2 regions of the Streptomyces sp. NPDC054956 genome follow, and region 1 is predicted to be linked to the other one. Evidence: predicted binding sites of a transcription regulator. Region 1 holds the regulator's gene; the other holds the start of a gene.
What was found. Region 1 encodes HspR, which represses chaperone genes until heat shock. Its sites were predicted from a motif close to TTGAGNNNNNNNNNCTCAA; they were not measured.

Region 1 (5,157 bases):
GCGTGGCGTCCCGCAGATCGAGGTCTCCTTCGACATCGACGCGAACGGCATCATGCACGTGACCGCGAAGGACCTCGGCACGGGCAAGGAGCAGAAGATGACCGTCACCGGCGGCTCTTCCCTCGCCAAGGACGAGGTCGACCGCATGCGCCAGGAGGCCGAGCAGTACGCGGACGAGGATTCCCGTCGCAAGGAGGCGGCCGAGTCCCGCAACCAGGGCGAGCAGCTCGTCTACCAGACGGAGAAGTTCGTCAAGGACAACGAGGACAAGGTCCCGGCCGAGGTCAAGGACGAGGTCGAGGCCTCCATCGCCGAGCTGAAGGAAAAGCTCAAGGGCGAGGACACCGCCGAGATCCGCACCGCGACCGAGAAGCTCGCCGCGGTCAGCCAGAAGCTGGGCCAGGCGATCTACGCCGACGCGCAGGCCGCCCAGGGTGCCGCCGGTGCCGCGGGCGCCGACGCCGGCCAGGCCAAGGCCGACGACGACGTCGTCGACGCCGAGATCGTCGACGACGAGAAGCCGAAGGGCGGCGCTGCCTGATGTCGGAGGAGACCGCGGGCTTCGAGGAGAAGCCCGAAGTCCCCACCGGCGCGGGCGCGGACGACGCGGCCGCCGAGCCGAAGACCGCCGACTCCTCGAAGGAGAAGTCGGCGGCTCCGGCCGGGGACGTAAGCGCGGATGTGGCCCTGCTCGCCCAGCTGGACCAGGCCCGTACGGCGCTCGGTGAGCGCACCACGGACCTCCAGCGGTTGCAGGCGGAGTACCAGAACTACCGCCGTCGTGTGGAGCGGGACCGGATCGCCGTCAAGGAGATCGCGGTCGCGTCCCTCCTGACGGAGCTCCTCCCGACCCTGGACGACATCGGCCGGGCGCGGGAACATGGCGAGCTGGTCGGCGGCTTCAAGTCGGTGGCCGAATCGCTGGAGACCGCGGCGGCCAAGATGGGCCTGCAGCAGTTCGGCAAGGAGGGCGAGCCCTTCGACCCGACGATCCACGAGGCCCTGATGCACTCGTACGCGCCGGACGTCACCGAGGACACCTGCGTGGCGATCCTGCAGCCGGGGTACCGGATCGGCGAGCGTACGATCCGCCCCGCGCGGGTCGCGGTGGCCGAGCCCCAGCCGGGCACGGCGCCGAAGTCCGAGGCCGCGGAGGCCGATGCCTCGTCGGACCCGTCGGACAAGGACGCGGATGCCCCCGACAAGGGCTGAAGCTGAACACGTAGTACTGAAGGCACGAGAGGAGGGACACCGGGGATGAGCACGAAGGACTTCGTCGAGAAGGACTACTACAAGGTTCTCGGTGTCCCGAAGGACGCCACCGAGGCCGAGATCAAGAAGGCGTACCGGAAGCTCGCCCGCGAGTTCCACCCGGACGCCAACAAGGGCGACGCCTCGGCCGAGGAGCGCTTCAAGGAGATCTCCGAGGCGAACGACATCCTCGGCGACGCCAAGAAGCGCAAGGAGTACGACGAGGCCCGCGCCCTGTTCGGCAACGGGGGCTTCCGCCCCGGTCCGGGCGGGGGCGGCGGCTCGTTCAACTTCGACCTCGGCGACCTCTTCGGCGGTCAGCAGCCGGGCGGCGCGGGCGGCGGCTTCGGCGGCGGCCTGGGCGACGTCTTCGGTGGCCTGTTCAACCGCGGCGGCGCCGGCGCGGGTGCGGGAACCCGTACCCAGCCGCGCCGCGGCCAGGACATCGAGTCGGAGGTCACCCTCTCCTTCACGGAGGCGGTGGACGGGGCCACGGTCCCGCTCCGGATGTCCTCGCAGTCGCCCTGCAAGGCCTGCTCGGGCACCGGCGACAAGAACGGCACGCCCCGCGTGTGCCCGACCTGCGTCGGCACCGGACAGGTCTCGCGCGGCAGCGGCGGCGGCTTCTCGCTGACCGACCCCTGCGCGGACTGCAAGGGCCGCGGCCTGATCGCCGAGACCCCCTGCGACGTCTGCAAGGGCAGCGGCCGGGCCCGTTCCTCCCGCACCATGCAGGTCCGGATCCCGGCGGGGGTCTCCGACTCCCAGCGGATCCGGCTGCGCGGCAAGGGAGCCCCGGGCGAGCGCGGCGGCCCCTCCGGCGACCTCTACGTCGTCGTGCACGTCGACGCGCACCCGGTCTTCGGCCGCAAGGACGACAACCTCACGGTGACCGTCCCGGTGACGTTCGCGGAGGCGGCGCTGGGAGCCGACATCAAGGTCCCGACCCTGAACGGCCCCTCGGTGACGCTGAAGCTGCCCCCGGGCACCCCCAACGGCCGTACGATGCGGGCCCGCGGCAAGGGCGCGGTCCGCAAGGACGGCACCCGCGGCGACCTGCTCGTCACGGTGGAGGTGGCGGTCCCGGCCGAGTCCGAGCTGAACGACAAGGCCCGTGAGGCCCTGGAGCTGTACCGCGAGGCGATGGAGTCCCAGGACCCGCGCTCCGCGCTGTTCGAGTCCGCGAAGGGAGCATGACATGGACGGCCGCCGCAGGAGCCACTACCAGCTCACGGACGACACACCGGTGTACGTGATCTCGGTGGCCGCCCAGCTCTCGGGTCTGCACCCGCAGACCCTGCGCCAGTACGACCGCCTCGGCCTGGTCTCCCCGGACCGCACGGCCGGGCGCGGCCGGCGCTACTCGGCCCGCGACATCGAGCTGCTCCGCACGGTGCAGGCGCTGTCGCAGGACGAGGGCATCAACCTGGCCGGTATCAAGCGGATCATCGAGCTGGAGAACCAGGTCGCCGCGCTCCAGCAGCGCGTGGCCGAGCTCTCCAGCGCGGTCGACGGCGCGGCCGCCGTCCTCCAGCAGCGCGAGGCCCAGGTCCACGCCTCGTACCGCCGCGACCTGGTCCCGTACCAGCCCCCGCATCCGGGCAACGCCCTGGTGGTCTGGCGTCCGGCCCCGAAGCGCCCGCTGGACTGAGCCCGTCCCGCAGACGGACCCGTACGTACGAGGAAGGCCCCGCCCGGATGATCCGGGCGGGGCCTTCCTCATGTACCAGGTCCGGCCCGACATGGTCTCGGGCCGGCCGCCGGCGTACTCGGCGGTGCTGGAGTGCGGAGATGTACATCCACCCGGGGGTCGGAACCGGCCAGTTCGACGTGTGCCGCCGGCAATGCCGACGCCGGCTGCGAGTGGCTCATTCAGGGCGGCACGCCCGCGTTCCGCGCCCTGCGCGCCGCCCTCAGAGCTCGTGGTCCTCCAGGATTCCCGACTGTGCGATGAGGAAGCCGAGTTGGGCCCGGCTGCCGCTGCCCAGCGAGGCCGCCAGCTTGGCGATGTGGGCCCGGCAGGTCCGTACGTTCATCCCCAGCCGGCGCGCGATGGCCTCGTCCACGTGCCCCTCGATGAGGAGCTGGGCGATGGACCGCTGGACGCCTGAGATGCCGCCGGGGGTGTGCCGGTAGGTGACCTCCGCCGTCAGCGGCACGGCGCGGTGCCACAGCTGCTCGAACACCTTGATGAGGTAGTCGACCAGCCCCGGATGGCGCAGCTCCAGGGCCGTGCGCCGGTCGTCGCTGGTGGGGATGAACGCCACGGTGCGGTCGAAGATCATGAGACGCTCTATGAGTTCCTCGAGCGTGCGGATCTCCACCTTCCCCGCGGAGATCCGGTCCACGTAGGCGAGCGTGCCCTGGCTGTGCCGCACCGTGTGCTGGTAGAGCGTACGGATCCGCACCCCGCGGTTGACCAGTGGCGCGGCGCGCTCCAGCGCCTCCGTGAGCACGGATGTGGAGCGGGCCCCGCCCGGCTGTACGGTCAGCACTTCGGTGTGGCACTCGGCGGTGGCCATGTCGAGGGCCGCGTGGATCTGGTCGAAGCCCTCCAGCACGGTGATGGCGTGGGTGTTCGCGGGGCTCTGGGCGCTGATGGCCAGAAACGGCTCGAATGCGTCGGTGAGATCTATGGTGTCTCGGCGGCGGTCCTGAATCTCGCGTTCGAGCGGGTGGAGCCGCTGGGCGAGTGCGACGGACGGCGGAACCGCGCGCAGTTGGTTCGCGTCATCGGGGTCGGGTCTCAGTAGAGCGAATTCGAGCAGGCAGGGGGCGTTCTCGACTTCGCTGCGCGCGACCCGGCCGGTGCTCAGCGCCGCCGTGTAGAGCCGCGTCCCCTCGGTGCACATGGACGTGACGGGGTGGGGATGTGTCGGTTTTGTGTCGCTTCTGGGCAAATCTCCACCCCCCAGGGTCCTGAACATGCAAGAACATGATGCATCGTCCCTGTGGCAGTGACGTGCCCGAATGAGCCATCGTCTGACACGCGGGGGAGAAGATTTCCATCAAGTGAGGACGAAGCCGACCATGTACAAGAGAATGCTTCGCTCGGTACTTGCCATTGGGTTCTCCGCTGTTGCGGTCTTTGGGGCAGTCAGTGCCGTCGGCGGGGACGTGGGGGGCACCGACACGCTCGCCGGGACGATAGGCAAGCCGGATCTCGGCTGGGACTCGGCTCCCAACGATCTCGGCACTGCCACCACCGCATCCACCAACGACCTTGGCTGGGACTGATGACCCCCGACGACAGCGGCTTCCGCCGCGAAATGGCCTCCGCGTACCGCTCGGGCTGGCAGTTCATCGATCTCACCAGCGCCATTCCTTATGCCGGTGACTCGCTGAAGGTCACCCTGTTCGGTCAGCCGATCATCGTCGTCCGCGAGGAGGACGAGGACGTCCGGGCCTACCGGTGTCTTCGTCGCCCGCGCGGCGCCCCGCAGCCCGTCCGCTGCGAAATCCGGTACGGCATGGTCTTCGTCAATCTGGACCAGCGTGATCACCAGCTGTTTGAGCCCGAATCCGCCGCCACCCCCCGCAGTGCCTGAAGCGATTCCCCCGTCGTCGCCGATCGCTCAGGCGCTACCCCCACACAGCGACGCCATCGTGGACCTGACCACGATGGCGTCGCTGTGATGTCCGTGTCCAGTAGTTGAACCGGACAAGGTCGAACAAAGCGCGGCCGGAGTGCCCGCCTATGCCCGCCCCATCGCCCGGTCCAGGGTGATCTCCATGACCACGCGGTCCGGGTTCGGCGACGGCGTCCGCCCGTAGCGCTCCGCGTAGCGGCGTACCGCCTCCGCGACCGAGGCCTCGTCCGTACGGATCACCGCGCGGCCCTCCAGGGTCGCCCAGCGGCGCCCCTCCATCTGGCACACCGCGACCCGGGCCCCGCCCCGCGCGCCG
Region 2 (5,157 bases), on a different contig from region 1:
AGGAAGCGTTCCCGGCCCTCCTCTGTGAGCCCGACCAGGAAGGCCCGGCCGTCCGCCGGGTCCGGCTCGCGGGCCACCAGGCCCAGGACCTCCAGGGCGCGCAGCTGCCGGCTCATGGTGGCCTTGCCGACCCCGAAGTACGCGGCGAGCTCGGTCGCCCGCTGCTGACCGGCGGCCTCCAGGCGTACCAGGAGGCCGTACGCGGCCGGTTCCAGCTCCGGGTGCAGGGCGCGGGCCATCTCCCCGGAGGATGCGCGGGCACGCCGGAGGAGGACGGACAGTTCCCGCTCCAGGGCAAGGAACTCCTGGTCTTCGCTCCCGTGCACGGCCCGCTCCTTCGGTGGTGGGTGAAGCACCAGTATTTCGCAGCGGGTACGCCGCGGGCCCGGGGCCCCGCCGGAGCGGGATCCCGGGCCCTGACCTGGGGGCGGAAGCCTTCAGGCCGCGGCCTGAAGGCAGGGCACGGCCTGAAGGCAGGGCACGGCCCGCCCTCGGGCGCGGCCCGCCCTCAGGCGGCGACGGTCACCGGGACCGCGTCGGCGACGAGGGCCAGCTCCAGCACCTGGCGTACGTCCGTCACCGGGTGCACCTCCAGCCCCTCCAGCACCTCGGCCGGGACGTCGTCCAGGTCGGCCTCGTTGCGCTTGGGGATGATGACGGTGGTCAGCCCGGCCCGGTGCGCGGCCAGCAGCTTCTGCTTGACCCCGCCGATCGGCAGCACCCGCCCGGTCAGCGAGACCTCCCCGGTCATCGCCACGTCCGTGCGGACCTGCCGCCCGGACAGCAGCGAGGCCAGCGCCGTCGTCATCGTGATGCCCGCACTCGGGCCGTCCTTCGGCACCGCGCCCGCCGGGAAGTGGATGTGCACGCCCCGGTCCTTCAGGTCCGCGACCGGGAGTTCCAGCTCGGCCCCGTGCGAACGCAGGAAGCTGAGCGCGATCTGCGCCGACTCCTTCATCACGTCGCCGAGCTGGCCGGTCAGCGTGAGCCCGGCCGCGCCCGTCTCGGGGTCGGCCAGCGAGGCCTCGACGAACAGGACGTCGCCCCCGGCGCCGGTCACGGCGAGACCGGTGGCCACGCCGGGCACGGCGGTGCGCCGCTCGGAGGGGTCCTGCGCGGACTCCGGCACGTGGTGCGGCCGCCCGATCAGCCCCCGCAGCTCTCCGGCGCCGATCCGGTACGGCAGCTCCCGCTCCCCCAGCTCGTGCTGGGAGGCCACCTTGCGCAGCAGCCGGGCGATGGCGCGCTCCAGGGTGCGCACGCCCGCCTCGCGGGTGTACTCCCCGGCCAGCTTGCGCAGCGCGTCCTCCTCCAGGACCACTTCCTCGGCGCCCAGCCCGGCGCGCTCCAGCTGCCGGGGCAGCAGGTGGTCGCGGGCGATGACGACCTTCTCGTCCTCGGTGTAGCCGTCCAGGCGCACCAGTTCCATGCGGTCGGCGAGGGCCTCGGGGATGGCCTCCAGCACGTTGGCCGTCGCGAGGAAGACCACGTCGCTGAGGTCGAGCTCCACCTCCAGGTAGTGGTCCCGGAAGGTGTGGTTCTGCGCCGGGTCCAGGACCTCCAGCAGCGCCGCCGCCGGGTCCCCGCGGAAGTCGGAGCCGACCTTGTCGATCTCGTCGAGCAGGACCACCGGGTTCAGCGACCCGGCCTCCTTGATCGCCCGTACGATCCGGCCGGGCAGCGCGCCCACGTACGTACGCCGGTGCCCGCGGATCTCGGCCTCGTCGCGGACGCCGCCGAGGGCCACGCGGACGAACTTGCGCCCCATGGCGTGCGCGACGGATTCGCCGAGCGAGGTCTTGCCCACGCCGGGAGGACCCACGAGGGCGAGCACGGCCCCGCCCCGGCGCCCGCCGACGACGCCCATCCCGCGCTCGGAGCGGCGCTTGCGCACCGCCAGGTACTCGGTGATCCGGTCCTTCACGTCGCTGAGCCCGGCGTGCTCCGCGTCCAGGACGGCCCGCGCGCCGCGGATGTCGTACTCGTCCTCGGTCCGCTCGTTCCAGGGCAGTTCGAGGACGGTGTCCAGCCAGGTGCGGATCCAGGAACCCTCGGGGGACTGGTCGCTGGAGCGCTCCAGCTTGTCGACCTCCTTGAGCGCGGCCTCCCGTACCTTCTCGGGCAGGTCCGCGGCCTCGACCCGGGCCCGGTAGTCGTCGGACTCCTCGCCCTCCTTCTCCCCGCCCAGTTCGCGCAGTTCCTTGCGCACGGCCTCCAGCTGCCGCTTGAGCAGGAACTCCCGCTGCTGCTTCTCCACCCCGTCCTGGACGTCCTTGGCGATGGACTCGGCCACGTCCTGCTCGGCGAGGTGGTCGCTGAGCGCCTTGACCGCGAGCCGCAGCCGGGCCACGGGTTCGGCCGTCTCCAGCAGTTCGACCTTCTGCGCCACGGTCAGGAAGGGCGAGTATCCGGAGTTGTCGGCGAGGGCGCCCACGCCCTCGATCTGCTGGACCCGGTCCACGACCTGCCAGGCCCCGCGCTTCTTGAGCCAGCTGGTGGCGAGCGCCTTGTACTCCTTGACGAGCTCGGTGACGGCCCCGGGCAGCGGATCGGGGACGCTCTCGTCCACGGTCTCGCCCTCGACCCAGAGCGCGGTCCCGGGCCCGGTGGTCCCGGCCCCGATCCGGACCCGCCCGCGGCCCCTGATCAGCGCCCCCGGGTCCCCGTCGGAGAGCCGTCCCACCTGCTCGACGGTCCCCAGCACCCCGGTCCCGGTGTACTTCCCGTCGACCCGGGGCACGAGGAGCACCTTCGGCTTCCCGGTTCCGGCGGCGGCCTGTGCGGCCTCCACCGCGCCTCGCACCTCGGCATCGGACAGGTCCAGCGGGACGACCATCCCGGGCAGCACGACCTCGTCGTCGAGCGGCAGCACGGGCAGGGTGAGCGTTACGGACGTCGAAGCCATGATCTTCCCTCCGGCAGTGAAGTTGAGCTATGCCGACTCAATGCATGTGCGCGCCCCAATGTTCCCCAACGCCCGTTCGCCCGGGGCGAACAGCCCCCGGACGGGTCAGACCGCCGAGATCCGGATGTCGCCCGACGTCGTGCGCACCGCGAGGCGGGCGGCGGCGGACGGGTCCGCCGGGAGGGTGACGTCCCGTTCGCCGGAGGTGGTGGAGACGTCGAGCGCGTACGGGGCCCGCGGAAGCTTCAGCTGCGCTTCGCCCGAGCTGGTTTCCACGGCGACCGAGGAGGGGGCCTTCGCGAAGGCGAGGCGGACGTCGCCGGATTCGGAACGCGCGTCCGCCCCGGCCCCGCCCAGGTTCTGGGCGTCGATCGAGCCGGAGGACGTACGGATCTTCAGCGGGCCGGCGATCCGGTCCACCCGGACGGAGCCGGAGGAGGTCTCCACCTCGGCCGCGGCCACCCCCGTCACCGTGACGCGGCCGCTGCTGCCGTCGAGCCTGACCGTGGCGGAGGCCGGCACCTCCAGCCGGTAGTCGATGGAGCACCGGTCGCCGCAGCTGCCGTTGGTGAGGGTCAGCACCCCGTCGGCGACCCGCTGGGCGGGCTCGGGCACGGCGTCGCCCCGGTAGTGGACGGTGCGGCGGACGGTGACGCCCGGTCCGCTGCCGGGCGTCACCTCGATGGAGCCGCTGCGGGCGTCCGACACGTCGACCGAGCCGATGGCCTCCGCCACCGTGGTGTCGGCGCTCGCCGTCTTGCGCGGGCCCGCGAGGGAGCCGATGGAGCAGCCGGTGAGCAGCAGCCCGGCGGCGAGGGCAGCCGCGGTGGCGGTGGCGACGGTGGTGGCTGCGGCGCGCGAACTCGTCTTCGTGGTCATGGACCGATCGTGCCGGTCGGGGCCTCGGCGCGGCATGGGGCCCGTGCCCGGGCCCGGGTGGGGTTAACCCCCGTCTCCCGCGGGCGAGCGCGGTCCCGGCCGCGTCCCGGGTTGGTCCGATCGGTCGGACCTGCCGGAGGGTCGGACCCCGGCGCTCCGGGCGGCGGCGGGGCCGCGGTTATGAATGAAATCGCATGACCGTTTTGTCACCTGACCGTCCGTGAGCATCCACGATGCGTCAACAACCTCAGGAGCCACACGATGCGACCCATCCGAACGGCCTGCCTCGGCGCGACGACCGCGCTGGTCACCCTCCTCGTCTGCGCCCCGCTCGCGACCGCCTCCACGGCGGACCACGATGCCACCCACTCCAACCCCAGGAAACACAAGGTCATCACGCTCACCGGCACGCTCGCGGAGCAGTCGCGCTTCCCCGTCAACCTCAACGGCCCCGCCGCCCAGGGCGACCGGACCGTCGTCCGCTCGATCCTCACCGACGAGGACGGCAAGAAGGTGGGCGAGACCGGCGGCTTCTGCACCACCACCCGGGCGGCGTTGACGGAGGACCCCGGCGGAGCGGAGGAGTGCGTCGTGACCTACACCCTCCCGGACGGCCAGCTCACCGCCCAGGGGATGTACTTCGGCATCCTCAAGGCGGGCCCTCCCCCGTCGTTCGACAACGCGATCACCGGCGGCACCGGGAAGTACCGCCGGGCCAGCGGCACGGTCCACGCCGAAACGATCGGCACGGGCATGCGGCGCTTCACGATCGACATCGAGTACTGACCGGCACCGACCGGCCCTCGCGGGCCTAACGCCCCTGGACGACGGGCCGGTCCGGTGACGGGACCCCCCACTCGCTCCAGGAGCCGTCGTACACCGCGAGTTCGCGGTAGCCGGCGAGGTCGGCGCCGAGGGCGAGGACACAGGCGGTGACCCCCGACCCGCAGCTGAAGTACAGCCGTTCCCGCTCCCCCGCCACCGCCCCGAAGGCCGTACGGAGCTCGGCGGCGGGCCGCATCAGGCCGTCGGGTCCCTGGAGTTCACCGAAGGGCAGGTTGACCGCGCCCGGCATGTGGCCGCCGCGCAGGCCCGGGCGGGGTTCGGGGGCGGTGCCGGCGAAGCGCTCGCGGGTACGGGCGTCGAGCACGGCGGCGGCCGGGTCGGCCAGCGCCGCCGAGACGGTGGCCCCGTCCACCAGCAGCCCGGCGCGGGGCCGGGCGGTGAAGGAGCCGCGCGGGCCCTCGTACCCCGGTCCGCGCTCCTCCACCGCCCGCCCGGCGGCGAGCCAGGCGGGCAGCCCGCCGTCGAGGACGGCGACCCGGTCGAAGCCCATCGCGCGCAGCATCCACCAGGCGCGGGCGCTGGAGTAG

Region 2: lon (endopeptidase La) is a predicted target of HspR. The motif match lies at 2,928-2,946, and genes of this name have one in related genera.

Annotation. Positions count from the first base shown of each region.
Region 1 is NZ_JBSGXB010000135.1:4,904-10,060, forward strand. It holds gene dnaK (molecular chaperone DnaK) at 1-541, shown strand, start outside; gene grpE (nucleotide exchange factor GrpE) at 541-1,212, shown strand; gene dnaJ (molecular chaperone DnaJ) at 1,258-2,448, shown strand; gene ACWGDE_RS21345 (heat shock protein transcriptional repressor HspR) at 2,450-2,902, shown strand; gene ACWGDE_RS21350 (helix-turn-helix transcriptional regulator) at 3,165-4,178, opposite strand; gene ACWGDE_RS21355 (hypothetical protein) at 4,282-4,488, shown strand; gene ACWGDE_RS21360 (Rieske (2Fe-2S) protein) at 4,488-4,799, shown strand; gene ACWGDE_RS21365 (pyridoxamine 5'-phosphate oxidase family protein) at 4,947-5,157, opposite strand, start outside.
Region 2 is NZ_JBSGXB010000068.1:5,699-10,855, reverse strand. It holds gene ACWGDE_RS14205 (MarR family winged helix-turn-helix transcriptional regulator) at 1-326, opposite strand, end outside; gene lon (endopeptidase La) at 509-2,905, opposite strand; gene ACWGDE_RS14195 (DUF4097 family beta strand repeat-containing protein) at 3,011-3,784, opposite strand; gene ACWGDE_RS14190 (allene oxide cyclase barrel-like domain-containing protein) at 4,046-4,570, shown strand; gene ACWGDE_RS14185 (sulfurtransferase) at 4,596-5,157, opposite strand, start outside.